Regions from separate parts of the Streptomyces sp. NBC_01089 genome, predicted to be linked through region 2. Evidence: riboswitches for the same ligand, from Rfam matches in the RefSeq annotation. Region 2 holds a riboswitch; each other region holds the start of a gene.
What was found. Region 2 has a riboswitch for cobalamin ahead of metE (5-methyltetrahydropteroyltriglutamate--homocysteine S-methyltransferase). Riboswitches for the same ligand answer to the same signal wherever they lie in the genome.
Positions count from the first base shown of each region.

Region 1: it holds a riboswitch for cobalamin, as region 2 does, so the genes downstream of both, OG510_RS29905 (cobalamin biosynthesis protein) here and metE (5-methyltetrahydropteroyltriglutamate--homocysteine S-methyltransferase) in region 2, are expected to answer to the same signal.
Region 3: it holds a riboswitch for cobalamin, as region 2 does, so the genes downstream of both, OG510_RS06460 (ABC transporter substrate-binding protein) here and metE (5-methyltetrahydropteroyltriglutamate--homocysteine S-methyltransferase) in region 2, are expected to answer to the same signal.

Region 1 is NZ_CP108660.1:6,656,230-6,663,937, reverse strand. It holds gene OG510_RS29915 (anion permease) at 1-943, shown strand, start outside; gene OG510_RS29910 (hypothetical protein) at 963-1,226, shown strand; cobalamin riboswitch at 1,288-1,429, shown strand; gene OG510_RS29905 (cobalamin biosynthesis protein) at 1,551-2,480, shown strand; gene OG510_RS29900 (cobyric acid synthase) at 2,477-4,066, shown strand; gene OG510_RS29895 (putative cobaltochelatase) at 4,063-6,120, shown strand; gene cobO (cob(I)yrinic acid a,c-diamide adenosyltransferase) at 6,120-6,716, shown strand; gene OG510_RS29885 (cobyrinate a,c-diamide synthase) at 6,710-7,708, shown strand, end outside.
Region 2 is NZ_CP108660.1:460,660-468,367, forward strand. It holds gene OG510_RS02065 (SAM-dependent methyltransferase) at 59-892, shown strand; gene OG510_RS02070 (hypothetical protein) at 951-1,481, opposite strand; cobalamin riboswitch at 1,697-1,918, shown strand; gene metE (5-methyltetrahydropteroyltriglutamate--homocysteine S-methyltransferase) at 2,080-4,404, shown strand; gene OG510_RS02080 (aldo/keto reductase) at 4,548-5,576, opposite strand; gene OG510_RS02085 (TetR/AcrR family transcriptional regulator) at 5,690-6,286, shown strand; gene OG510_RS02090 (cytochrome c biogenesis protein CcdA) at 6,336-7,708, opposite strand, start outside.
Region 3 is NZ_CP108660.1:1,448,866-1,456,573, reverse strand. It holds gene OG510_RS06475 (ABC transporter transmembrane domain-containing protein) at 1-221, shown strand, start outside; gene OG510_RS06470 (ABC transporter ATP-binding protein) at 218-2,041, shown strand; gene OG510_RS06465 (siderophore-interacting protein) at 2,128-2,991, opposite strand; cobalamin riboswitch at 3,183-3,311, shown strand; gene OG510_RS06460 (ABC transporter substrate-binding protein) at 3,364-4,965, shown strand; gene OG510_RS06455 (ABC transporter permease) at 4,967-5,914, shown strand; gene OG510_RS06450 (ABC transporter permease) at 6,058-6,813, shown strand; gene OG510_RS06445 (ABC transporter ATP-binding protein) at 6,909-7,708, shown strand, end outside.

The DNA.
Region 1 (7,708 bases), 6.2 Mb from region 2:
CTCCCACGCACTCTTCGGCGGGCTCATCGGAGCCACGCTGATGTCGGTCGGCTCGTCCGGTGTCAACGGCGACGTGGTCGTCACCAAGGTCCTGCTCCCCGCGGTCGCCGCACCGGTCGTCGCCGGTGTCGCCGCGCTGCTGGCCACCAGGCTGACGTACCGGATCGGCCGCCGTACGGACGAGAAGTCCACCGCCAAGGGCTACCGGGCCGGCCAGATCGCGTCCGCCGGTCTGGTCTCGCTGGCCCACGGCACCAACGACGCGCAGAAGACCATGGGCGTCATCACCCTCGCCCTGGTCACGGGCAAGGTCATCGCGCCCGGCTCGAACCCGCCCCTGTGGGTCATCGTCTCCGCCGGCACCGCCATCGCACTCGGCACCTACCTGGGCGGCTGGCGCATCATCAAGACCATGGGCAAGGGGCTCACCGAGCTGAGGCCGCAGCAGGGCTTCGCCGCCCAGACCGGTGCCGCGACCGTGATCCTGGCCTCATCGCACCTCGGCTTCTCGCTCTCCACCACCCAGGTCTGCTCGGGCTCCGTGATGGGCGCCGGACTCGGCCGCAAGGGCGGGGTGGTCCGCTGGTCGACCGCGACCCGGATGGCCGTCGCCTGGTGTCTGACCCTGCCCGCCGCCGCGGTCGTAGGCGCGGGCGCCGAGTTCCTGACCGGCCGCGGTCCCTGGGGTATCGGGGCCGTGGCCGTTCTGCTGGTCGCGGGCTCCGGTGTCATCTGGTCGCTGTCCCGCCGCACACCGGTCGACCGGCACAGCGTCACCCCCGACGAACCCGCCGCTGCGGACGAGCCCGCCGGGGTCGTCACCACCGCCATCGCGGCCGTCACCCCGCCGCCGGCCGGAGCGGCGGTCCCCGACGGTCTGCGGACCACCATCCCCGCACCGGGCGGCCCCGCACCGGAGCCGACCCGGCCCGCCACGGTCTGAAGGAGAAGGACACCGCACCATGGACATCGACTGGGCAGCTCTCGGCACCGTCTTCGGCGTCAGCCTGGTGGCGACCGTCGGTCTTGTGGGCCTGTTCACGCTCGGCGTGGTGGGCCTGGCACGCAAGCCCGCGCCGGAAGCAGGCACCGCCACCGCACCCGCCGCCGCGACACCCGCCGGTACGGGCCGTGGCCCGGTACCGGCCGCACGGGCCGGGGCCTACCTCTGCTTCGCTCTGTGCGCGGCGGCCGTGGCGTACGGGATCTATCTGATCGTCGCCTGACGGCCAGGGCCCGTGTGGGGCTCGGCACACTGTCCCGCCGCAGGTCAAGGGTGAGTTGACGGGTGTTCGCCGACCGTGGTGGACTGCCGGGGCCAATACGGCGGCAGGAGAGGAAGTCCGGTGCGAATCCGGCGCGGTCCCGCCACTGTCACCGGGGGTCGCACCCCGGGAGCCAGGAACTCTCACCGCCGGTCACGTCGAACCAGGGCGCGGACACCCTGAGTGAGGACTACGCCATGCGCGGCCGCCTGCTGCCCGAACCGCCCGGAGCCCCGGATGCGGCCGCTGTGAGAGCCCTTCGAGGCGTACCGGCCTGCTGACCCCATGCGTGCCGAGCGTGTCTTCGTGTACGGCGCCACCACGGGCCTCCTGGCAGACCTCCTTCTCGCCGACCCACGGCGCGGACATCCGGTCGCCGTTTTCGGGCGGGCCGCCGCCGCCGTGGAGCGCCGACTGTGGCGCGACCACCGAGGGTGGGGCGTCCTGCACACCGCGGTCTGCGCCGGGGGCGCGGTGGGCGCCGCCGTCCTGGCCGGACGTGCCGTACGCGGCCGTGCCGCCGCAGGCGTCGCGCTGACCGCCGCCGCCACCTGGGCCGTCGTCGGCGGCACCTCGCTGGGGCGGGAAGCCCGCGCGGTGGGCGACGCGCTGGCCGCCGGTGACATCGAGGCGGCCAGGGAACGGCTGCCGCATCTGTGCGGGCGCGACCCGCAGGCGCTCGACGCCCAGCAGATCGCCCGGGCCGTCGTGGAGTCCGTGGCCGAGAACACCTCCGACGCCGTGGTGGGCGCCCTGGTGTGGGGCGCGCTGGCGGGGGTGCCGGGGCTCGTCGGGTTCCGTGCGGTGAACACCCTGGACGCGATGGTCGGCCACCGGTCGCCCCGGTATCTGCGGTACGGCTGGGCCTCGGCCAGGCTCGACGATCTGGCGGGCTGGCCGGGCGCCCGGCTCACCGCCGCACTCGCCGTGATCGCCGGCGGGGATCCGCTGGGCGCCGTCCGGGCCTGGCGGTCGGACGCGGGCGGCCACCCGAGCCCCAACGCGGGCCCGGTGGAGGCGTCGTTCGCAGGCTCCATCGGCGTACGGCTCGGCGGCACCCTCTCGTACGGCGGCCGGGCCGAGCACCGGGCGGTGCTCAACGGCGGCGGCCGGCCCGTGGACCACACGGACATCGAGCGCGCGGTGCGGCTGTCGCGCCGGGTGTCGCTGCTGGCGCTCGCGACAGCTCTCGTGGTGAGGAAGGTACGCGGATGAGTGGCGGACTGCTGGTGGCCGGAACGACGTCGGACGCCGGGAAGAGCGTGGTCACGGCGGGCATCTGCCGGTGGCTGGTGCGCCGGGGGGTGAAGGTCGCCCCCTTCAAGGCGCAGAACATGTCGCTCAATTCGTTCGTCACCCGCGAGGGCGCGGAGATCGGGCGGGCGCAGGCGATGCAGGCGCAGGCGGCGCGGGTCGAGCCCACCGCGCTGATGAACCCGGTGCTGCTCAAGCCGGGCAGCGACCGGTCGAGCCAGGTCGTGCTGATGGGGAAGCCGGTGGGCGAGATGAGCGCCCGCGGCTACCACGGCGGCCGGCAGGAGGCGCTGCTCGGCACGGTGACGGACTGTCTGGACCAGCTGCGCAGCACGTACGACGCGGTGATCTGCGAGGGAGCGGGCAGCCCCGCCGAGATCAATCTGCGGCGGACCGACATCGTCAACATGGGCATCGCGCGCGCCGCGCGGTTCCCGGTGGTCGTCGTCGGCGACATCGACCGGGGCGGGGTCTTCGCGTCGTTCTTCGGTACGACGGCGCTGCTGGCCGCCGACGACCAGGCGCTCGTCGCCGGGTATCTGGTCAACAAGTTCCGCGGCGACGTGTCCCTGCTCGAACCGGGCCTCGACATGCTCCAGGACCTGACCGGGCGGCGGACCTACGGGGTCCTGCCGTACGCGCACGGTCTCGGCATCGACGAGGAGGACGGGCTGCGGGTGTCGATGCGCGGCACGGTGCGCGAGCCCCCCGTGTCGGCGCCGTACGGGCAGGACGTGCTGCGGATCGCGGTGTGCGCCGTGCCGCTGATGTCGAACTTCACGGATGTGGACGCGCTGGCGGCCGAACCGGGCGTCGTGGTGCGGTTCGTGGACCGTGCGGAGGAGCTGGCGGACGCGGATCTGGTGATCGTGCCGGGGACCCGCGGCACGGTGCGCGCCCTGGAGTGGCTGCGGGAGCGCGGGCTCGCCGCCGCGCTGGCCCGGCGGGCCGCCGAGGGCCGGCCCGTGCTGGGCATCTGCGGCGGTTTCCAGCTGCTCGGCGAGCACATCGACGACACGGTCGAATCGCGCGCCGGGTCCGTGGACGGGCTCGGACTGCTGCCCGTGCGGGTGCGGTTCGCCGTGGAGAAGACCCTGGCGCGGCCGGCCGGCGAGGCGCTCGGGGAGCGTGTCGACGGGTACGAGATCCACCACGGGGTCGCCGATGTGCTGGGCGGCTCCCCCTTCCTGGACGGCTGCCGCGCCGGTTCCGTGTGGGGCACCCACTGGCACGGATCGCTGGAGAGCGACGGTTTCCGGCGGGCCTTCCTGCGCGAGGTCGCCGCTGTCGCCGGACGGCGTTTCGTACCGGCTCCCGACACCAGCTTCGGTGTGCTCCGCGAGGAGCAGCTGGACCGGCTGGGCGACCTCATCGAGGAACACGCGGACACCGACGGGCTGCTCGCGCTGATCGAGTCGGGCGCTCCGGCGGGGCTCCCCTTCGTACCACCGGGGGCACCGCCGGGCGCACCGCCGCGATCCGGACGCCGGCCCGTCACCGAACCCGAACCTGTCACCCGAGCATCCGAAGGAGTGATCCCGAAGTGACCACGCCCTACCCGTTCACCGCTGTCGTGGGCATGGACGACCTGCGTCTGGGGCTGCTGCTCAACGCGGTCAGCCCGGCAGTCGGCGGCGTCCTCGTGCGCGGTGAGAAGGGGACCGCGAAGAGTACGGCGGTGCGGGCCCTGTCCGCGCTGCTGCCCGCTGTCCCGGTGGTCCCGGGGTGCCGCTTCTCGTGCGACCCCGGCGCGCCCGACCCGGCGTGTCCCGACGGCCCGCACGAGTCCGCCGACGGCGTGTCACGCGACGCGCGCATGGTCGAACTGCCCGTCGGCGCCTCCGAGGACCGGCTGGTCGGCGCGCTGGACATCGAGCGCGCGCTGGCCGACGGCGTGAAGGCGTTCGAGCCGGGGCTGCTGGCCGACGCGCACCGCGGGATCCTCTACGTCGACGAGGTCAACCTGCTGCACGACCACTTGGTGGACCTGCTGCTCGACGCCGCCGCCATGGGTGCCTCGTACGTGGAGCGCGAGGGCGTCTCCGTACGGCACGCCGCGCGGTTCCTGCTCGTCGGCACGATGAACCCCGAAGAGGGCGAGCTGCGGCCGCAGTTGCTGGACCGCTTCGGGCTGACCGTGGAGGTCGCCGCTTCGCGCGACCCGGACCAGCGGGTCGAGGTGGTGCGCAGGAGGCTCGCGTACGACGACGACCCCGCCGGGTTCGCCGCCCGCTGGGCGGACGAGGAGAGCGAGCTGCGGGCGCGCATCGTGGCCGCGCGGGCGCTGCTGCCCTCCGTGCGTCTCGGTGATCCCGCGCTGCGGCAGATCGCCGCGACCTGTGCCGCCTTCGAGGTGGACGGGATGCGCGCGGACATCGTGATGGCGCGCACCGCGACCGCGCTGGCCGCCTGGGCGGGGCGTTCGGACGTCACGGCCGACGACGTACGGCAGGCGGCGCTGCTCGCGCTGCCGCACCGGCGCAGGCGCAATCCGTTCGACGCGCCGGGGCTCGACGAGGACAAGCTCGACGACACGCTGAACGAGTCCGCCGGGGAGTCCTCAGGGGACGGCGACGGCGGGGACGACGACGGTCCGGGGCCTGACGGCGGTGGCGGTGGCGGGCTGCCGCCGCAGCGTGACGGCGACGGCGGACCCGGCGACACGCCGCGGCAGCGGGAACCCGCGGGTGACGGGGCCGACACGCCCGCGCAGCAGCAGCCGGGCGAGAGCGCCCCCGCCGCGCCGGGCGGGGGCGGGGAGCAGGCGGCGGCGAAGGCGGCCGAGCCGTTCCGTACCCGGATGCTGAGCGTGCCCGGGCTCGGCGATGGGGCGGCCGGGCGCCGCTCCAGGGCCAGGACCGAGCACGGCCGCACCACCGGTTCGCGCCGGCCGCAGGGCGCCCTCACCAAGCTGCATCTGGCGGCGACGGTCCAGGCCGCCGCGCCGCATCAGCGGGCGCGCGGACGATCGGGCCGCGGTCTTGTGGTGCGCAGGGACGATCTGCGGCAGGCCACCCGTGAGGGCCGCGAGGGCAATCTGGTGCTCTTCGTGGTGGACGCCTCCGGGTCGATGGCGGCCAGGCAGCGGATGAGCGCGGTGAAGGGCGCCGTGCTCTCGCTGCTGCTCGACGCGTATCAGCGGCGCGACAAGGTGGGCCTGGTGACCTTCCGCGGGAAGGACGCGGAGATCGCGCTGCCGCCGACCTCTTCGGTGGACGCGGCGGCAGCCCGGCTCGACACCCTGCCGACCGGCGGGCGCACCCCGGTGGCCGCCGGGCTGCTGAAGGCCCATGAGGTGCTCAGGGTCGAGCGGATGCGGGACCCGTCGCGCCGGCCGCTGCTCGTGGTCGTCACCGACGGCCGGGCCACCGGCGGCCCGGATCCGGTGGCGCTGGCCGCGCGCGCCGCGCGGCTGCACGAGGCGGAGGGTGTCGCCTCGGTCGTCGTGGACTGCGAGACGGGTCCGGTCAGGCTGGGCCTCGCCGGAGAACTGGCGCAGCGGCTCGGCGGTACCGCGGTGACGCTGGACGAGCTGCGGGCCGAGAGCATCGCCGGGCTGGTCAAGGACGTACAGAGCACGTCATCGAGGAGGGCAGCGTAATGCCGCAGGGACAGCCGGCCACCGTGCCCGAGGACGGGCTCACCACCCGGCAGCGCCGCAACCGGCCGCTGACCATGGTGCATACGGGCATCGGGAAGGGGAAGTCGACCGCGGCCTTCGGGCTCGCGCTGCGCGGCTGGAATCAGGGCTGGCCCATCGGGGTGTTCCAGTTCGTGAAGTCCGCCAAGTGGAAGGTCGGCGAGGAGCGGGCGCTGCGGGTGCTCGGGGACAGCGGTGAGGGCGGCACGGTCGCCTGGCACAAGATGGGCGAGGGGTGGTCCTGGGTCCAGCGGGACATCGAGTCCAGCGAGGAGGCCGCCCGCGAGGGCTGGGAGCAGGTCAAGCGTGATCTCGCGGCGGAGAGCTACCGGCTGGTCGTGCTCGACGAGTTCGCGTACCCGATGCACTGGGGGTGGGTGGACACCGACGAGGTGGTCTCCGTGCTGCGGGACCGGCCCGGCACCCAGCATGTGGTGATCACCGGGCGGAACGCGCCGCAGCCGCTGCTCGACTTCGCCGACCTGGTGACCGACATGTCGAAGGTCAAGCATCCGATGGACGCGGGGCAGAAGGGCCAGAGGGGCATCGAGTGGTAGCCAGACTCGTGATAGCCGCGCCCTCGTCGGGGAGCGGCAAGACCACGGTCGCCACCGGCCTGATGGCCGCGTTCGCCGGGCGGGGACTCGCCGTGTCGCCGCACAAGGTGGGGCCCGACTACATCGACCCGGGCTACCACGCGCTGGCGACCGGCCGCCCCGGGCGCAATCTCGACGCGTACCTCTGCGGTACGGAGCTGATCGCGCCGCTCTTCGCACACGGCGCGGCCGGCGCGGATCTGGCGGTCGTCGAGGGCGTGATGGGGCTGTACGACGGGGCGGCGGGGCAGGGCGAGCTGGCGTCCACCGCGCAGGTCGCGAAGGTGCTTCGGGCGCCGGTGGTGCTGGTGGTCGACGCGTCGTCGCAGTCCAGGTCGGCGGCCGCGCTGGTGCACGGCTTCGCCTCCTGGGACCCCGGGGTGCGGATCGGCGGGGTGATCCTCAACAAGGTGGGCTCCGACCGGCACGAGGCGCTGCTCCGGGAGGCGCTGGACGAGTCGGGGGTGCCGGTGCTCGGGGTGCTCAGACGCACCGGGCAGGCGCAGACCCCGTCCCGGCATCTGGGTCTTGTACCGGTGGCGGAGCGGCGGCCCGACGCGGTGGGCGCGGTCGCGGCGATGGCGGAGCAGGTGCGGGCCGGGTGCGACCTGGAGGCGGTACTGGCGCTGGCGCGGAGCGCGCCGCCGCTGGAGACCGAGGCGTGGGACCCGCGGAGCGCCCTGGCCCCGGGCGGCGGCATGGACGGCGGCGGCGCGGGCTGTGGCGGCATGGGCAACGGCGGTGCGGACGGGGGCGACACGGGCGGCGGTGCGGGCTGGGGCGGTGCGGGCGCTGCCCGTGCCGGGCGCCCCGTCGTCGCCGTCGCGGGCGGGGCCGCGTTCTCCTTCTCGTACACCGAGCACACCGAGCTGCTCACCGCGGCGGGCGCCGATGTCGTCGGCTTCGACCCGCTGCACGACGAACGGCTCCCCGACGGCACCGCAGCACTCGTC
Region 2 (7,708 bases):
TCGTCCCATAGCGTTGAGACCTGAGGGAGAGATTCCGTTGCCGTCACCGGACGAGTGGATGAGCCACACCGACGCGCGTGCGCCGATCGACCTGCGTACCGACCGGGCCCATCCAGCCCGTATCTACGACGTCTTCCTGGGTGGCAAGACGAACTACCCGGCCGACCGGGCCATGGCCGCGACCGTGGCGGAGAAGATGCCGTCGGTCCAGCTGGCCGCCCGGCTCAACAGGGAGTTCGTCCTGCGCGCCGTGCGGTATCTCGCCGGTGAGGCGGGCATCCGGCAGTTCCTCGACATCGGCACGGGCATACCGACCTCACCCAATCTGCACGAGGTCGCGCAGGAGACCGCGCCGGAATCCCGGGTGGTGTACGCGGACAACGATCCGATCGTCCTCGCCCACTCCCGGGCCCTGCATATCAGCAGCACGGTCGGCCGTACCGCCTATATCCAGGCCGACTTCACCGATCCGGAGGCGATCCTGGCCTCCGCCGAACTGCGCGACACACTCGACCTCGGGCAGCCGGTGGCCCTGACGATGGGCCTGCTGCTGCACTGGATCGACCCGAAGGACGAGCCGCATGCCGTCGTCCGGCGTCTGATGGACGCCCTGCCCGTCGGCAGCTGTCTGGTGATATCGGTGTTCGCACGGGAGCTGGCGGGTGGTTCGGCCACCCTGCAGGACGATTTCGCGACCGAGGGCACGGCTCTGCGGCCCCTGACCCGGGACGAAACGCTGCGCTTCTTCGACGGCACGGAGCTGATCGATCCGGGTCTGGTCGCACCCCACGCGTGGCGGCCCAGTACGGACGTACCCGAGATCGGCGATCCGGCCGCCGGGCCGGACGCCGCATCGGCACCGATCTGGGCGGGGCTCGGAGTGAAGAAGTAGGGCGACCCGGGAGCCCCGCCCGCCCCCGCTCCGTCCCCGCTCCGTCCCCGCTCCGTCCTCAGCTGTCGCAGGTGCCCCGGTCCGTGGCCTCCAGGGCGAAGTCAGCCACGAGGTTCTGCTCGTCGACCGCGAACCGGTACCGCTCGTCCTGGGTGCCGCCGGGGACGGGGGTCTCGAAGATGTAGTCGCCGACCTTCGTGAGCCGGGGGTAGGCGGCCTTGACCCGGTCGAGGCCGGTGCCCATGGTGATCCCTTCGGGGGTGCGGATCAGGTTCGTCCCGGTGATCACCACCACGCCCTTGTGCGGCTCGACGAAGACACCGCCGCCGAGGTTCGGCTTTCCCTCGCTCGCGGCGAGGCGGTAGAAGTCGCAGCCGGGCGTGGTCTGTTTGTTCACCAGCAGGCCGGTCTTCTCCGCGTCGCTCTCGGACTGCCCGAGCCGGAGTCCCTTGTAGCCGCCGGGACCCAGCACACCGCCGGGCGCCGCGGACGTCCCGCTCGCCGCGGTGGCCGTGGCGGTGGCGAGGGTGCCGAGCAGCAGGAGGCCGGCTGCCGCCGCTGTCGCGGCCTTGGTGAGGCGCTTCATCATGAGTGCTCCGTCCTTCTCGGGGCGCGGGCCGCGCTCTGCCGCACGGCCGCGGCGCCGGGGGCCTGGGGTGGCCCGTGCCTGTGCAGTATGTGCCCGGTTGATCACCGGATAGCGGCATTTAGGCCATCCGGACCCGGAGGGCCGGTGTCTCACGCCGCGGTCCACGACCGGTCCGCGATGTGGGCGGATGTCTCCACGGAGAGACATCTCGGCCTAGGCTGGCGGGTGCAACTGGTTCGCCCCGTCCGCCAGGCGGGATGCGTCGTAAGAGGGAACCCGGTGGAAATCCGGGACTGCCCCGCAGCGGTGAGTGGGAACGACCGCCGTCATACGCACTGGGCCCGGCCGGGTCTGGGAAGCGACGGCCAGTAGGTGGATGCCCTTCCGGGTGCCCGCGCCCACAAGTCCGAAGACCTGCCCGTTGCCCGTACGTGACCGATCGCGTGCGGACATCCCGGTGACCTCGTGGGCGGGTCGACGCGTATACCGGCGGACAGCCGTGCCTGGTGGCACGCGCGGACCGCCCGGTTCCGTCATCCCTTCGCGCTCGCGTCCCGTCCCCGGGATCTCAAGGAGTCATCTCGCGAAGGAGATTTCCGTGACAGCGAAGCCCGCAGCCGCGGCAGCACGGGCCACCGTGTACGGCTACCCCCGCCAGGGCCCGAACCGGGAACTGAAGAAGGCCGTCGAGGGCTACTGGAAGGGCCGCGTCAGCGCCGACGGCCTCCGGGAGACCGCGGCGGCTCTGCGCCGGTCGAACTGGCAGAGCCTGGCCGACACCGGCATCCAGGAGGTGCCGACCGGTGATTTCTCGTACTACGACCATGTCCTGGACACCAGCGTCATGGTCGGCGCTGTCCCCGAACGGCACCGCAAGGCGGTCGAAACCCACGCGCTCGACGGTTACTTCGCGATGGCACGCGGCACCCAGGACGTGGCGCCGCTGGAGATGACCAAGTGGTTCGACACCAACTACCACTATCTGGTGCCCGAACTGGGCCAGGACACCGTGTTCAGCGCCGACTCCACAGAGCAGACCGGGCAGCTCAGGGAGGCGCTGGCGCTCGGGCTCGCCGCCCGCCCGGTACTGGTCGGCCCGGTCACCTATCTGCTGCTGGCCAAGCCCGCGCCGGGCGTGGCGGCCGACTTCGAACCGCTCACCCTGCTGGACCGGCTGCTGCCCGTCTACGCCGAGGTGCTCGCCGATCTGCGGGCAGCGGGCGCCGAGTGGGTCCAGCTGGACGAGCCGGCCCTCGTCCAGGACCGCACCCCCGCCGATCTGAACGCCGCCGCACGCGCGTACCGCGAACTGGGCTCGCTCACCGACCGCCCCAGGCTCCTGGTCGCCTCCTACTTCGACCGGCTGGGTGACGCCCTGCCTGTGCTGGCCAAGGCCCCGGTGGAGGGCCTGGCGCTCGACTTCACCGGTACGGCCGCGGCCAATGTCGACGCGCTGGCCGCTGTCGGCGGGCTGCCCGGCAAGCGGCTGGTCGCCGGTGTGGTCGACGGGCGCAACATCTGGGTCAACGACCTGGAGAAGTCGCTCGCCACACTGGGGACCCTGCTGGGGCTGGCCGACCGGGTCGACGTCGCCGCCTCCTGCTCGCTGCTGCACGTCCCGCTCGACGCGAGCGCCGAACGGGATGTCGACCCGCAGATCCTGCGCTGGCTGGCCTTCGCCCGGCAGAAGACCGCCGAGATCGCGACCCTCGCTAAGGGGCTCACCGAAGGGACCGGCGCCATCGCGGCCGAGCTGGCCGCCAACCGCGCCGTCCTCGCCTCCCGGGCCGCATCGGCGATCACCCGCGACCCCGCCGTACGGGCCAGGGCCGCGGCCGTGAAGGACGCCGACGCGCACCGCCCCCAGCCGTACCCCGAGCGGGCCGCAGCCCAGCGCGCCCACCTGGGGCTGCCGCTCCTGCCGACCACCACGATCGGCTCGTTCCCGCAGACCACCGAGTTGCGTACGGCGCGCGCCGGGCTGCGGAGCGGGCGCATCGGCAGTGCCGGTTACGAGGAGCGCGTCAGGGCCGAGATCCAGCAGGTGATCGCCTTCCAGGAGGAGGCGGGGCTGGACGTCCTGGTGCACGGCGAGCCCGAACGCAACGACATGGTGCAGTACTTCGCCGAACAGCTCACCGGCTATCTGGCCACCCAGCACGGCTGGGTCCAGTCGTACGGGACGCGCTATGTCCGCCCGCCGATCCTCGCCGGCGACATCTCCCGGCCGGAGCCGATGACGGTGCGCTGGACGACGTACGCCCAGTCGCTGACCGGCCGCCCGGTCAAGGGCATGCTCACCGGCCCCGTCACCATGCTCGCCTGGTCCTTCGTCCGCGACGACCAGCCGCTCGGCGACACCGCACGCCAGGTCGCCCTCGCCCTCCGCGACGAGGTCAACGACCTCGAAACCGCAGGGACTTCGGTCATCCAGGTCGACGAGCCGGCGCTGCGGGAGACGCTGCCGCTGCGCGCCGCCGACCGGCCCGCGTATCTGGACTGGGCCACCGAGTCCTTCCGGCTCACGACCAGCGGTGTGCGGCCAGGCACCCAGATCCACACGCACATGTGCTACGCGGAGTTCGGCGACATCGTCCAGGCCATCGACGACCTCGACGCGGATGTCATCAGCCTCGAAGCGGCCCGCTCCCATATGCAGGTCGCCCGCGAACTCGCCGGGCACGGCTACCCGCGCGAGGCGGGGCCCGGTGTGTACGACATCCACTCCCCGCGCGTGCCCAGCGCGGAGGAAGCGGCAGCCCTGCTCCGCAAGGGACTTGAGGCCATCCCGGCCGAACGGCTCTGGGTCAACCCGGACTGCGGGCTCAAGACCCGCGGCTGGCCCGAGACCCGGGCATCCCTGGAGAACCTGGTGAGCGCCGCCCGCGAGGTCCGCGCCGAACTGGCCGCCGGGGACGCCTGACCCCCGGCACCACGGGCCCGGCCGGCCACTGCCGGCCGGGCCCTCCGGTTCCGGGGCCGGTTCCGGTTCCGGTTCCGGGGCCGGTTCCGGGGCCGGGGCCGGTTCCGGGGCCGGTACCGGAAGGCCGGTACCGGGGCGGCCGGTCAGGCGGCGGAGCGCTCATCCGCCGGGCGGCGGCGCAGGACGGCGCGTTCGACGGCCGGCGGGTTGTAGGCCATGTCCAGCGTCCCGATGTCGGTGCCCGGGGGCACGATGGCGTCGATCCGGTCGAGGATCTCGTCGCTCAGGACCGTCCCGGCGCCTGCGAGCAGGTCGTCCAGGTGGTTCATGGTGCGGGGGCCGATGATCGCCGATGTGACGCCGGGGTGGGAGACCGCGAAGGCCGTCGCCAGATGGCTCAGCGGCATTCCGGCCTCGTCTGCGAGCGGGATGAGCTGCTCGACGACGTCGAGCCGCCGCTCGTCGACCAGGTGCTTGAAGCCGAAGCCGGACCGGTGGGTGTCGGCCTGCCGGCCCTTGCGGTAGCGGCCGGTGAGCATGCCGCCCGCGAGCGGACTCCAGACCAGGGCCCCCATCCCGTACCGCTCGCAGACGGGCAGCACCTCACGCTCGATGCTCCGGTTGAGGATCGAGTACGGCGGCTGCTCGGTGCGGAACCGCTGGAGGCCGCGCCGCTCCGCCACCCACTGGGCCTCGACGATGTCCGACGCGGGGAAGGTGGAGCCGCCGATGGCCCGGACCTTGCCCGCGCGCACCAGGTCGGTGAGGGCCGAGAGGGTCTCCTCCACGTCGGTGTCCGGGTCGGGCCTGTGGACCTGGAAGAGGTCGACGTGGTCGGTCCCCAGCCGGCGCAGCGAGTCGTCGAGCGCGCGGACCAGCCAGCGCCGGGAGTTGCCCCGCTGGTTGGGGTCGTCCCCCATCGGGAGGTGGGCCTTGGTGGCCAGTACGACGTTGTCGCGGCGTCCCTTGAGAGCCTTGCCGACGATCTCCTCGGACTCGCCGCGCGCGTAGGCGTCGGCGGTGTCGACGAAGTTGATGCCCGCGTCCAGCGCCTTGTGGATGATGCGGACCGAGTCGTCGTGGTCGGGGTTGCCCATGGCCCCGAACATCATCGCGCCCAGGCAGTAGGGGCTGACCTTGATGCCGGTCCGGCCCAGCGTGCGGTACTTCATGGTGGTCCTCCTGGGGTGGGGCGTTCCGCCGCAGCGCGATACGCTGGCAGAAGCGGAACAACGTTCCACCATCACGATACGGAACGTTGTTCCGGTTGGCAAAAGGAGACCCCATGACGGACGTCCCGACGACGGGAGACCAGCCCCGCCAGGCCGTGCGCGCCGACGCGCGGCGCAGCATCGACGCCCTGCTCACCGCAGCCGCTGAGGTGTTCTCCGCATCGGGCGTGGACGCCCCCGTCCGGCAGATCACCGCGAAGGCGGGGGTCGGCGCGGGCACCCTCTACCGGCACTTTCCGCAGCGCTCGGACCTCATCGCCGCCGTCTTCCGCAACGAGGTCGACGCCTGCGCCGCCGCAGCCCCCGTGCTCGCAGCCGAGCACGGACCGGTCGAGGCCCTGAGCCGGTGGCTGCAGCGCTTCGCCGGCTTCATCGCCACCAAGCGCGGGCTGAGCGCCGCCCTGCACTCGGGCGACCCGGCGTACGACAGCCTGCCGCCCTACTTCCAGCGGCGCTTCGAGCCCGCGCTCGAAGCACTCCTGGACCGTGCGGCGCAGGCCGGCGAGATCCGCTCCGACGCCGACGCCTGGGACCTGCTGCGCGCCATAGGCAACCTGACGCTGCCCGCCGGGGAGGACAACGACGGCCACACCCAGCGCATGATCGCCCTGCTGGTGGACGGCCTCCGCTACGGCACCCCGAAGGGCTGACCACGAAGGGCCGATCACGGACGTCCACCGCTTCGGCGCTTCGGCACGGCTAGCCGAACGTGAACGAGTACGCCTGGATACCGGCGGCGGGCCGGATCTCCACCGTGGCCCGGCGGGCGGTCTTCCCGTCCACGAGCTTGTAGAGCGTGGGAGCGCCGTGGACCCGCAGGGTCTTGGTGAGCTTGCCGTCGACGAGCACCTTGACCGGTCCGTTGCCCGCGAGGACCAGATTGGCGTTCTTCGCCCTGTACGTCATGGCGAGCCGGGCACCGGCCCCGGCGGTGAAGTGCTCGTAGCCCGCGGTCCAGGTGCCCCCGATGGAGAGCCTGTTGAGCGGGATGGGGGACGCCAGGTGGTACGAGGCCGGCTTGTCGTCGACCAGCGGGTCACCGGTGTAGCCGTGGATCCGCAGATTGCTGAGGTACGTCTCCGGTGTACGGTCGGCGGTCAGCGCCGCATCGCTCCGGCCGGTCTTCGGCGGCAGCCGCACACCGGGGTCGGCCTGCTTGAGCAGGGTGCGGATCAGGTCCTCGGTCTGTGCGTACTGGCCCTCGCCGAACTTGAAGTAACGCACGGTGCCATGGGCGTCGATCAGGTATTTCGCGGGCCAGAAGCGGTTGCGGTAGTTGTCCCAGGTGGTCAGCTTGTTGTCGAGGGCGACGGGATAGGTGACACCGAGCTTCCTGGCCTGGTCCGCCACGTTGGCCGGATTCTTCTCGAAGGCGAACTCGGGTGAGTGCACCCCGATGACCTGCAGCCCGCTGTCCTTGTACGTCTTGTTCCATGCCTCGATGTACGGCAGGCTGCGCTGGCAGTTGATGCAGGAGTACGTCCAGAAGTCGATCAGGACGACCTTGCCGTGCAGCGCCTTCAGGTCCACGGGCTGTCCGCCGGGCGTGTTGAGCCACTTGGCGATGCCGCCGATCGCGGGCGCCTTGCCGCAGGAGCGCAGCGCGTCCTCGCCGTCCTCGCAGCGGGAGAGTTCCTTGTTGCTGTTGTCGTAGAGGCCGGAGAGCTTCTGCCGCGCGGCGTCGCTGTCCTCGACCTTCTGCTGGGCGGCGGATGTGTAGTCGGGCAGGGCGCGCTGGATGGCGTCGGTGACGTTGAACGCGAGCGCCAGCGCGAGGACGATCATCAGCGCCCCGGCGGCGATCCGCAGCTTGCGGGCCCGCGTACGGAACGCGCTCACCCGCTCCGCGACCCGCCGGCCGGCCAGCGCGAAGATCAGCAGCGGGATCGCGGTCCCGACGGCGAAGGCCACCGTCAGGGCGACGATGTCGGCGTTGATCCGGCCGCGTGCGCCGGCCACGGTGATCGCGGCGAGCACCGGTCCCGCGCACGGCACATACAGCAGGCCGAGCCCCAGACCGAGGACGAGGGCGCTTCCCTCCTTGTTGACCTGGCGCTGCGGGATCCGGGCGA
Region 3 (7,708 bases), 990 kb from region 2:
AACCGACCACCGCGGTCGACGCCGCGACCGAGGCGAAGATCGCGGCCGGGCTGCAAGCCCTGCGGACCGGGGGCAGCACGGTCCTCGTGACCACCAGTCCGATCCTGCTCCAGAGCTGCGAGCGGGTGGTCCTGCTGACCGAGGGTGCCGTGGGAGCGACCGGCACCCACCATGAACTGACCTCCGAACAGCCCTCCTACCACGCGGCGGTGATGGCATGACCGCGCCCACGACCGATCGCGTCGGCGACAGCGGAACACACCGGCGTGAGCTGCTGCCCACCGCCACCGCTGCCGACGTACGCGCCGACCTGCTGACCCGGATACGCGCAAGACCGGCCCGCCCGGTCGCAGCCCTGGCGCTGATCGTCATCGGGGTCGTCGGCGGACTGGTGATCCCCCGGGCACTCGGCCGGGTCGTCGACCTGGTGGCATCGGGCGGGCACACCACATCAGCGGTCACCGCACCTGTGATCATCGTGGCCGCGGCCTGCCTGGTCCAGGCCGTCTTCAGCGGCTGGGGCGACGCCCTGGTGGCGCGCTGCGGGGAGGAGATGCTCGCCGATATCCGGGAGAGCGCCCTCGGCAGAGCACTCGCCGTACCCCTGGAGCGCCTGGAGCGCTCCAGCATGGGCGACCTGGTCTCACGGGTCAGCAGCGACACGGCTCTGCTGGCGGAGGCCGTACGCAGTCTGGTGCCCCAACTGGTGGGCGCCGTACTGGAGATCGGGCTGACCATGGTCGCCCTGCTGCTGCTCGACTGGCGTTTCGCGCTGGCCGCGCTGCTCGCGGTGCCCCTGCAAGTGTGGGCGGTGCGCTGGCTGATGCGCACCTCACGCCCGGTGCGGCGCGCCGAGCGGATCGCGCAGGGGGAGTTGGCCCAGACCGTTCTGGAATCGGTCGACGGCGCCCATACCGTACGCGCCTTCCGGCTGGTGCCGGGCCGGCTGGCCGCGGCCGCCCACAGCTCCCGCGTCACCCGGGATCTCGCGCTGCGCTCCACCCGGATCGGCACCCGCTTCTTCGGCCGGCTCAACGTCGCCGAGTGGACCGGACTGAGCGCCCTGCTCGTCGTCGGCTATGTCCTGGTCCGTACGGATCACGTCGGCATCGGTACGGCCAGCGCCGCCGCTCTCTACTTCCACCGGCTCTTCGACCCCGTCAACGGGCTGCTGTCGTCCTTCGACGAGGTGCAGTCCGCCGGAGCCGCCGCCACCCGCGTCCTGGGGCTCGCCCAGCTGACGGAGCCCCTCACCGGCGAGGCGGACACCACGCGGACCACGGGCGCCACCGTCGAACTGCGCGGGGTGGGCCACTCCTATGTCTCCGGCCACCGGGTGCTCCACGGGGCCGATGTCCGGCTCGCCGCAGGGGAGCGCGTCGCGGTGGTCGGCACGACCGGCGCCGGAAAGAGCACCCTGGCCAGGCTGGCGGCCGGGGTCCACCGGCCCACCGAGGGCCGCGTACTGCTGGGCGGGGTGCCGCTGGACGCGATGTCCGCCCCACTGCTGCGGCGCACGGTGGCCCTGGTGAACCAGGAGACGCATGTCTTCGCCGGCTCACTCGCCGACGACCTCCGGCTCGCCCGGCCCGATGCCGACGAGTCCGAACTGCTCACCGCCCTGGAGACGGTGGACGCGCGGGACTGGGCGCAGGCACTGCCGCAGGGTCTCGCCACCCGGATCGGCCAGGGCGGCCTGCGCCTCACCCCCGTACAGGCGCAGCAGCTCGCCCTGGCCCGGCTGGTGCTCGCGGACCCGCCGATCGCTGTCCTGGACGAAGCCACCGCCGAGGCGGGCAGCGCGGGTTCGCGGGTCCTGGAGGCGGCGGCCGAGCGGGCACTCGAGGGGCGCACCGCACTGGTGGTGGCCCACCGGCTCACTCAGGCGGTACGCGCCGACCGCGTACTGGTGCTGGCGGACGGCCGCATCGTGGAACACGGCACCCACGGCGAACTCGTCGCGGCCGGCGGGGGATACGCGGCGCTGTGGGCGGCCTGGTCGGGGGCGCGCGGACAGGGCGCGGTCCCTGATCCGGCCTGATCCGGAGAACTGCGGAGGGACGGCCGGCGGCCTTCGAAGAGGAGCGGGAGGGCTCTTCGAAGGCCGCCGGGCGCGCGTCGACGCGCTCAGTCGTCCACGGGGTCCGACGGGGAGGGGGGTGCGGTGCTGTCGTCCTGGTCCTCGGTCAGCCCGCGCCGCCAGTACCCCTGGAAGCACACCGAACCGCGGTCGACACCCCGCTCCCGCACCAGGTGGCGCCGCAACTCCTTGATGGCGGACGCTTCTCCGGCCAGCCAGAAGTAGGGCGCCGCGTCGGGCAGAACGGCGCCCCGGACGGCGTCCAGCAGGGGGGAGGGGCCATGGCCGCGGTGCACCCAGGTGACCTGCGCGGTTGCGGGGAGCGGCTGCTCCTCGGCCGGGCCGGCCACCTCGGCGAAGATCTGGACCGGCAGCCCCGGCGGGAGCCCTTCGGCGATCGAGGCCATGGCGGGAAGGGCTGTTTCGTCGCCTGCCAGCACGATGGACCGCGTACCGGGCGGTGGCTGGAAGTTGACGCCGCCCGCGTCCTCGCGGGCCGGGCCGACGAGGAGGACGCGGTCCCCGGGACGGGCCGCGGCGGCCCAGCGGCCGGCGGGGCCGCCGTCGCCGTGCAGTGCGAAGTCGATGTCGACCTCGTCGGGATCGGTGCGCTGCGCGCGGAAGGTGTAGGTGCGCAGGACGGGCCGGGTCTCCGGTGGCATCGTCCGCCAGGCCGCGTACCACCCGCTCTCGGCCGCGCCTTCGGGCAGGAGGGGCTCGGTCAGGCCGGGGGCCGGGAACAGGATCTTGCCGCGCTGGTCGCGGTTGCCGGTCCGGAAACCGGAGAGCGTGGGGCCCGTGAAGGTGATCCTGGCCATCTGCGGGGTGAGCCGGACGGCTCGTTCCACCTGGACGGGAAAGACGCGGAACGCCGCTTGGACGGGGCGTGCGGTGGTGGATCCGGCAGCCATGTATCACTCCAGCCGATGAGGGGGCGGGGCTGGTGCGCGCCCTGGTGGGCGTACACCACCCCGGAATCACTTTGTTAAGGGTAGGCTAACCTAATTTCGAATGGGTTCCAGGGGGTTCCAGGGTGTCCGCGTGAGCCGGGTTACGGCCCCCGCCGGCCCGTGCGACACAATGAGCGCACGAGGCGACGGGGATCAGGAAGCCGGTGCGAGTCCGGCGCGGTCCCGCCACTGTGACCGGGAAGCGACCCTCCTGTACGTCACTGTCCGCAGGCGCGGACGGGAAGGCGGAGGGGAGCGATGATCCGGGAGCCAGGAGACTGACCCGTCGCCGGTCCGACAGCAGGGGCGAGGAAACCCCGGAGAGGATCGACTGTGACGACCCATGCCCGGACGGAGCCGCGATACCGGCCCGAACCCGGCAACCGGCCCGCGCCGGCCGGCCCGCCGAGCCCCGGCAGACGTAGTGTGCTGGCCGCCGGAGGCGCCCTGGCCCTTGCCGCGTCCTCCGGGCTGCTCGCCGGCTGTGGTGCGGACGCGAAGGACGGCGGGGGGAGCGACCGGTTCCGCGCCGCGTTCACGGCCGGCGGCTCGCAGGAGACCCTCGACCCGCACGTCGCCCCGAACTTCGTCGACCAGGCCCGCGCCAAGGCCCTGTACGACACCCTCGGCACCTACGCGGACGACATGTCCGTCCGTGAGCGGCTCGCGGAGTCCTGGGAGAGCGACGCGTCCGGCACCCGGTGGCGGATACGTCTGCGCAAGGCGGAGTTCCACGACGGGAAACCGGTCACGGCGAAGGACGTCCTCTACAGCTACCGCCGCGCCGCCGACCCCGCCACCGGCTCCCCCTCGCAGGTGCTGCTGTCGGCCATCGACTTCCACACCACCAGGGCCGACGGCGAACGGTCCGTCGTCTTCGCCCTGAAGGCGCCGAACTTCGAGTTCCCCACCGTCTTCGCAGGCCCCGGCACCGAGATCATCCCCGACGGTACGAAGGACTTCCGCAAGCCCGTCGGCTCCGGCCCCTTCACCTATGTCTCCTTCACACCCGGCGGCACCGCACGCTACCGGCGCTGGACCGGCCACTGGGACGGCGCCCCGCACATCGCCGAGCTGGAGATCGTCCCCGCGAACGAGGAGTCGGCCCGGCTCAACGCGCTGCTGTCCGGGCAGGTCCACTACGCATCCGACATGGCCGGAGCCTCCGTGGACCGGCTGAAGAAGGAGGGCTCGACGCGGGTGCTGACCGCCGAACGGGCCACCGCCCAGCAACTGCTGCTGCGAATAGGCCGGAAGCCCTTCGACGACCCCCGGCTGGTACGGGCCGTACAGCTCGGGATCGACCGGGCCGCGCTGGTCCGGGTCGCGCTGGCCGGGCACGGTGAGGTGGGGAACGACCTGTTCGGGCTGGGCCTGCGCGGCTACCCGCAAGGTCTCCAGCCCCGCGAACGGGACGTCGGCGAGGCGCGGAGGCTGGTGAAGGAGGCCGGCGCGGAGGGGCTGCACATCACCGTGGAGACCAGCTCCGTCGACGCCACCTGGGAGACGGCAGCGGACCTGATGGCACGCCAGCTGCGTGAGGTGGGGCTGAGGCTGACCGCCAACACCCGTGCCTCCAGTACATATTTCAGCGAGATCAGGACGCAGGGCGTCGCCGCCTTCAACACCACGTCCACGCTGCCGGTGTCCGACTTCCTCCAGCAGCGGGTACGCGGCGGGGCGGCCCGCAACCAGACGCAGTACGCGTCGAAGAAGTTCGACACGCTGCTCGAACACGCCCGCACCACCCGCGACGAGCGGAACCGGCTGGCGTTGCTCGCGCGCGCCCAGAAGATCGCCCGGGACGAGTCCGGGCTGCTGGTATGGGCGTTCTCGGACGCCAACGACGCGATCGGCCCCTCGGTCCGGGGGCTGCGTGCCGCACCTCCCAACTCGCACGACTGGGCCCGGTTCGACCGGGTCCGCCTCGGCTGACGTGCGCGCCTATGTCCTGCGGCGCTCACTGCTGGCGGTCGTGCAGTGCCTGATGGTGCTGGTCGCCGTGTTCGCGGTCGGTTCGCTGCTGCCCGGTGACACGGCCGACGTGCTCCGCGGTGAACTCGGCACGCCCGAGCAGGTGGCGTCGCTGCGGAGCCGGCTGGGACTCGACCAGCCGGCCTGGTCCCGCTTCGGCCACTGGCTCGGCCACCTGCTCACCGGCGACCTCGGGAACTCCCTGACGACCGGGCTGCCGGTCGGCGACGACATCGGCCGCCGTATCGGCGTGACGCTGCTCCTCGGCGTCCCCGCGCTGGTCCTGGTCACCGTCCTCGCGCCGCTCCTCGGCACGGTGTCGGGGCTGCGGGAGGGCAGCCGCGTCGACCGGACGCTGAACACGGCGGCCGTTCTGCTGCACGCCGTACCGGAGTTCGTGCTCGGGCTGCTGCTGGTGGCTTCGGTGTCACTGACGGCCGGGCTGCTGCCCGCCACCGCTGTCGGCATGGACACGGCGGCGCTGCTGGCCCAGCCGGCCGTGCTGGTCCTGCCCGTCACCGTACTGACGGCCCGGCATCTGTGTGACCTGGCGCGGCAGATCCGTGCCGGTGTGGCGGCGGGGCGGCACAGTGCGGTCGCCGCGCATCTGCGGCTGCTGGGGATGCCGGAACGGACGGTGGTGCTGCGGCATGTGCTGCCCGGCGCCCTGGGGCCCGCCGCGCAGCAGTTCGCGCGCTGTGTGGAGGGGCTGCTGGGCGGCACCGTACTGGTGGAGGCGGTCTTCGGCTTCCGGGGCCTCGGGAACGGTTTCGTCGATGCGGTGCAGAACCGCGACCTGCCCCAAGTACAGACGTACGCGCTGCTGTTCGCCGGTACGGCGGTCGCGGTGAACCTCATCGGCGACCTGGCCGCGCACCGGCTGGCCCCGCACCGCGAGGTGACCGCGTGACGGCGGAGGAGCGGGGGACGCGGGGAGAGCGGGAGGCATTGGGGGAGTGGGGGACGGCCGATGCGGATGGCTGCGCCGATGCCGTGCGCAGTGCTCGGCCTCGTCGGCCCCGTCGGCCGTGGGCCGCTCCGGTGCTGCTCGGCGTGCCGGTGCTCGTGGCCCTGCTGGGGCCGTGGGCGGCCGGGACCGCGCCGTCGGCGGAGGGCGCGCTGCCGTCGCAGCCGCCCGGCGGCGGGCACCCGCTCGGTACGGACGTACTGGGCCGCGACGTCCTGTGGCTCGTCCTGCACGGCGGCGCCTCCGTACTGGGCAGCGCCCTGGGCGCGTTGCTGATCGGCATGGCCGCCGGGGTGCCGCTGGGGCTGCTGGCCGCGGGCCCGCGACGCGGCATCGACGAGACGGTGATGCGCGGCCTCGACCTGCTGCTCGCCTTCCCCGGGCTGCTGGTGCTGATGACGCTGGCCGCGACGGGGCACCGCGAGTGGTACTGGCTGGTGACGGTCGCCGGGGTGCTCCAAGTCCCGGCCGTGGCACGGCTGGTACGCGGAGCCGCTCTGGCGCCGGGCGCCCGTACGGTCGTCGAGGCGCTTCGGATGCAGGGGCGCGGCTGGGCGTACATCCACCTCCGGCACCTGGCACGGGAGTTGGCCGCCCCGCTGGCCACCGACGCGGGCGGCAGATTCTCCGTGGTGCTGTACCTGCTGGCATCCGCCAACTTCCTCGGCCTGGGGCTGCCCGCGGCCTCGCCGGACTGGGCGGTGCTCATCGAGCGGAACAGCGACGCCCTGTTCACCCAGCCCGCGGCGGTGCTGGTGCCCGCCGGACTGCTGACGGCGCTGTGTGTCGGGGGCAACCTGCTCGTGGACCGTGCGCTGGCACGGAGGAGGAAGCCCCGATGAAGGGTTCTGTCCCTGAGCGGTCTGAGCGGCCTGTGGGGCCTGCGCGGCCCGCACGGCTTGTGGGGCCTGTGGGCCCTGAGCGGTCTGCGCGGCTTGTGCCGCTGCTGGACATCCCGGAGGTCTCCGCGTATGCCGACGGGACGGACCGGCCGCTGCTCGACCGGGTCGCACTGACCGTGCCGCCGGGGACCGTCACCGCCGTCGTCGGGCCTTCCGGAAGCGGCAAGACCACGCTCGGCCTGGCGGCGCTCGGCAGCTCCCGGGGCGGCGTACGGCTGGCCGGACAGGTGCTGTTGGGCGGCACGGACCTGCTGCTCCTGGAGCCGTCCCGGCGTTCCGCGGCCCGTGCAGGCCGGGCCGCGCATCTGCCCCAGCATCCGGAGACGGTGCTGGACCCGGTCCGCCGGTCCGGCGGCGCGCTGACGGAGCTGGCCGCGCTCGGCCACCCGGGGCGCGCCGCGCGGAAGCCCGCCGCGCGCCGGGCGCTGACCGACGCCGGCCTGGAGTGGGAGGCCGTCCACCGCCGCTTTCCGCACCAGCTCTCCGGCGGCCAGCAGCAACGTCTGGCACTCGCCTCCGCCCTGGTGACGGGGGCGCGGCTGCTGGTGCTCGACGAGCCGACGAGCGGCCTGGACCCGGCGCTCGCCCAGGCGCTGGGCCGTACGGTACGGGGGCTCGCGGACGGCGGCGCGGGGGTGCTGCTGCTCAGCCATGACCTGCGGCTGGTGCGGGAGACGGCCGACAGGGTCATCGTGCTGGAGCACGGCAGAGCGGTGGACGACGGGCCGACGGCGGACATCCTCGGCGCGGGTGGCGCGGGTGGCGCGGGTGGCGCGGGTGGCGCGGGTGGCGCGGGTGGCGCGGGTGGCGCGGGTGGCGCGGGTGGCGCGGGTGG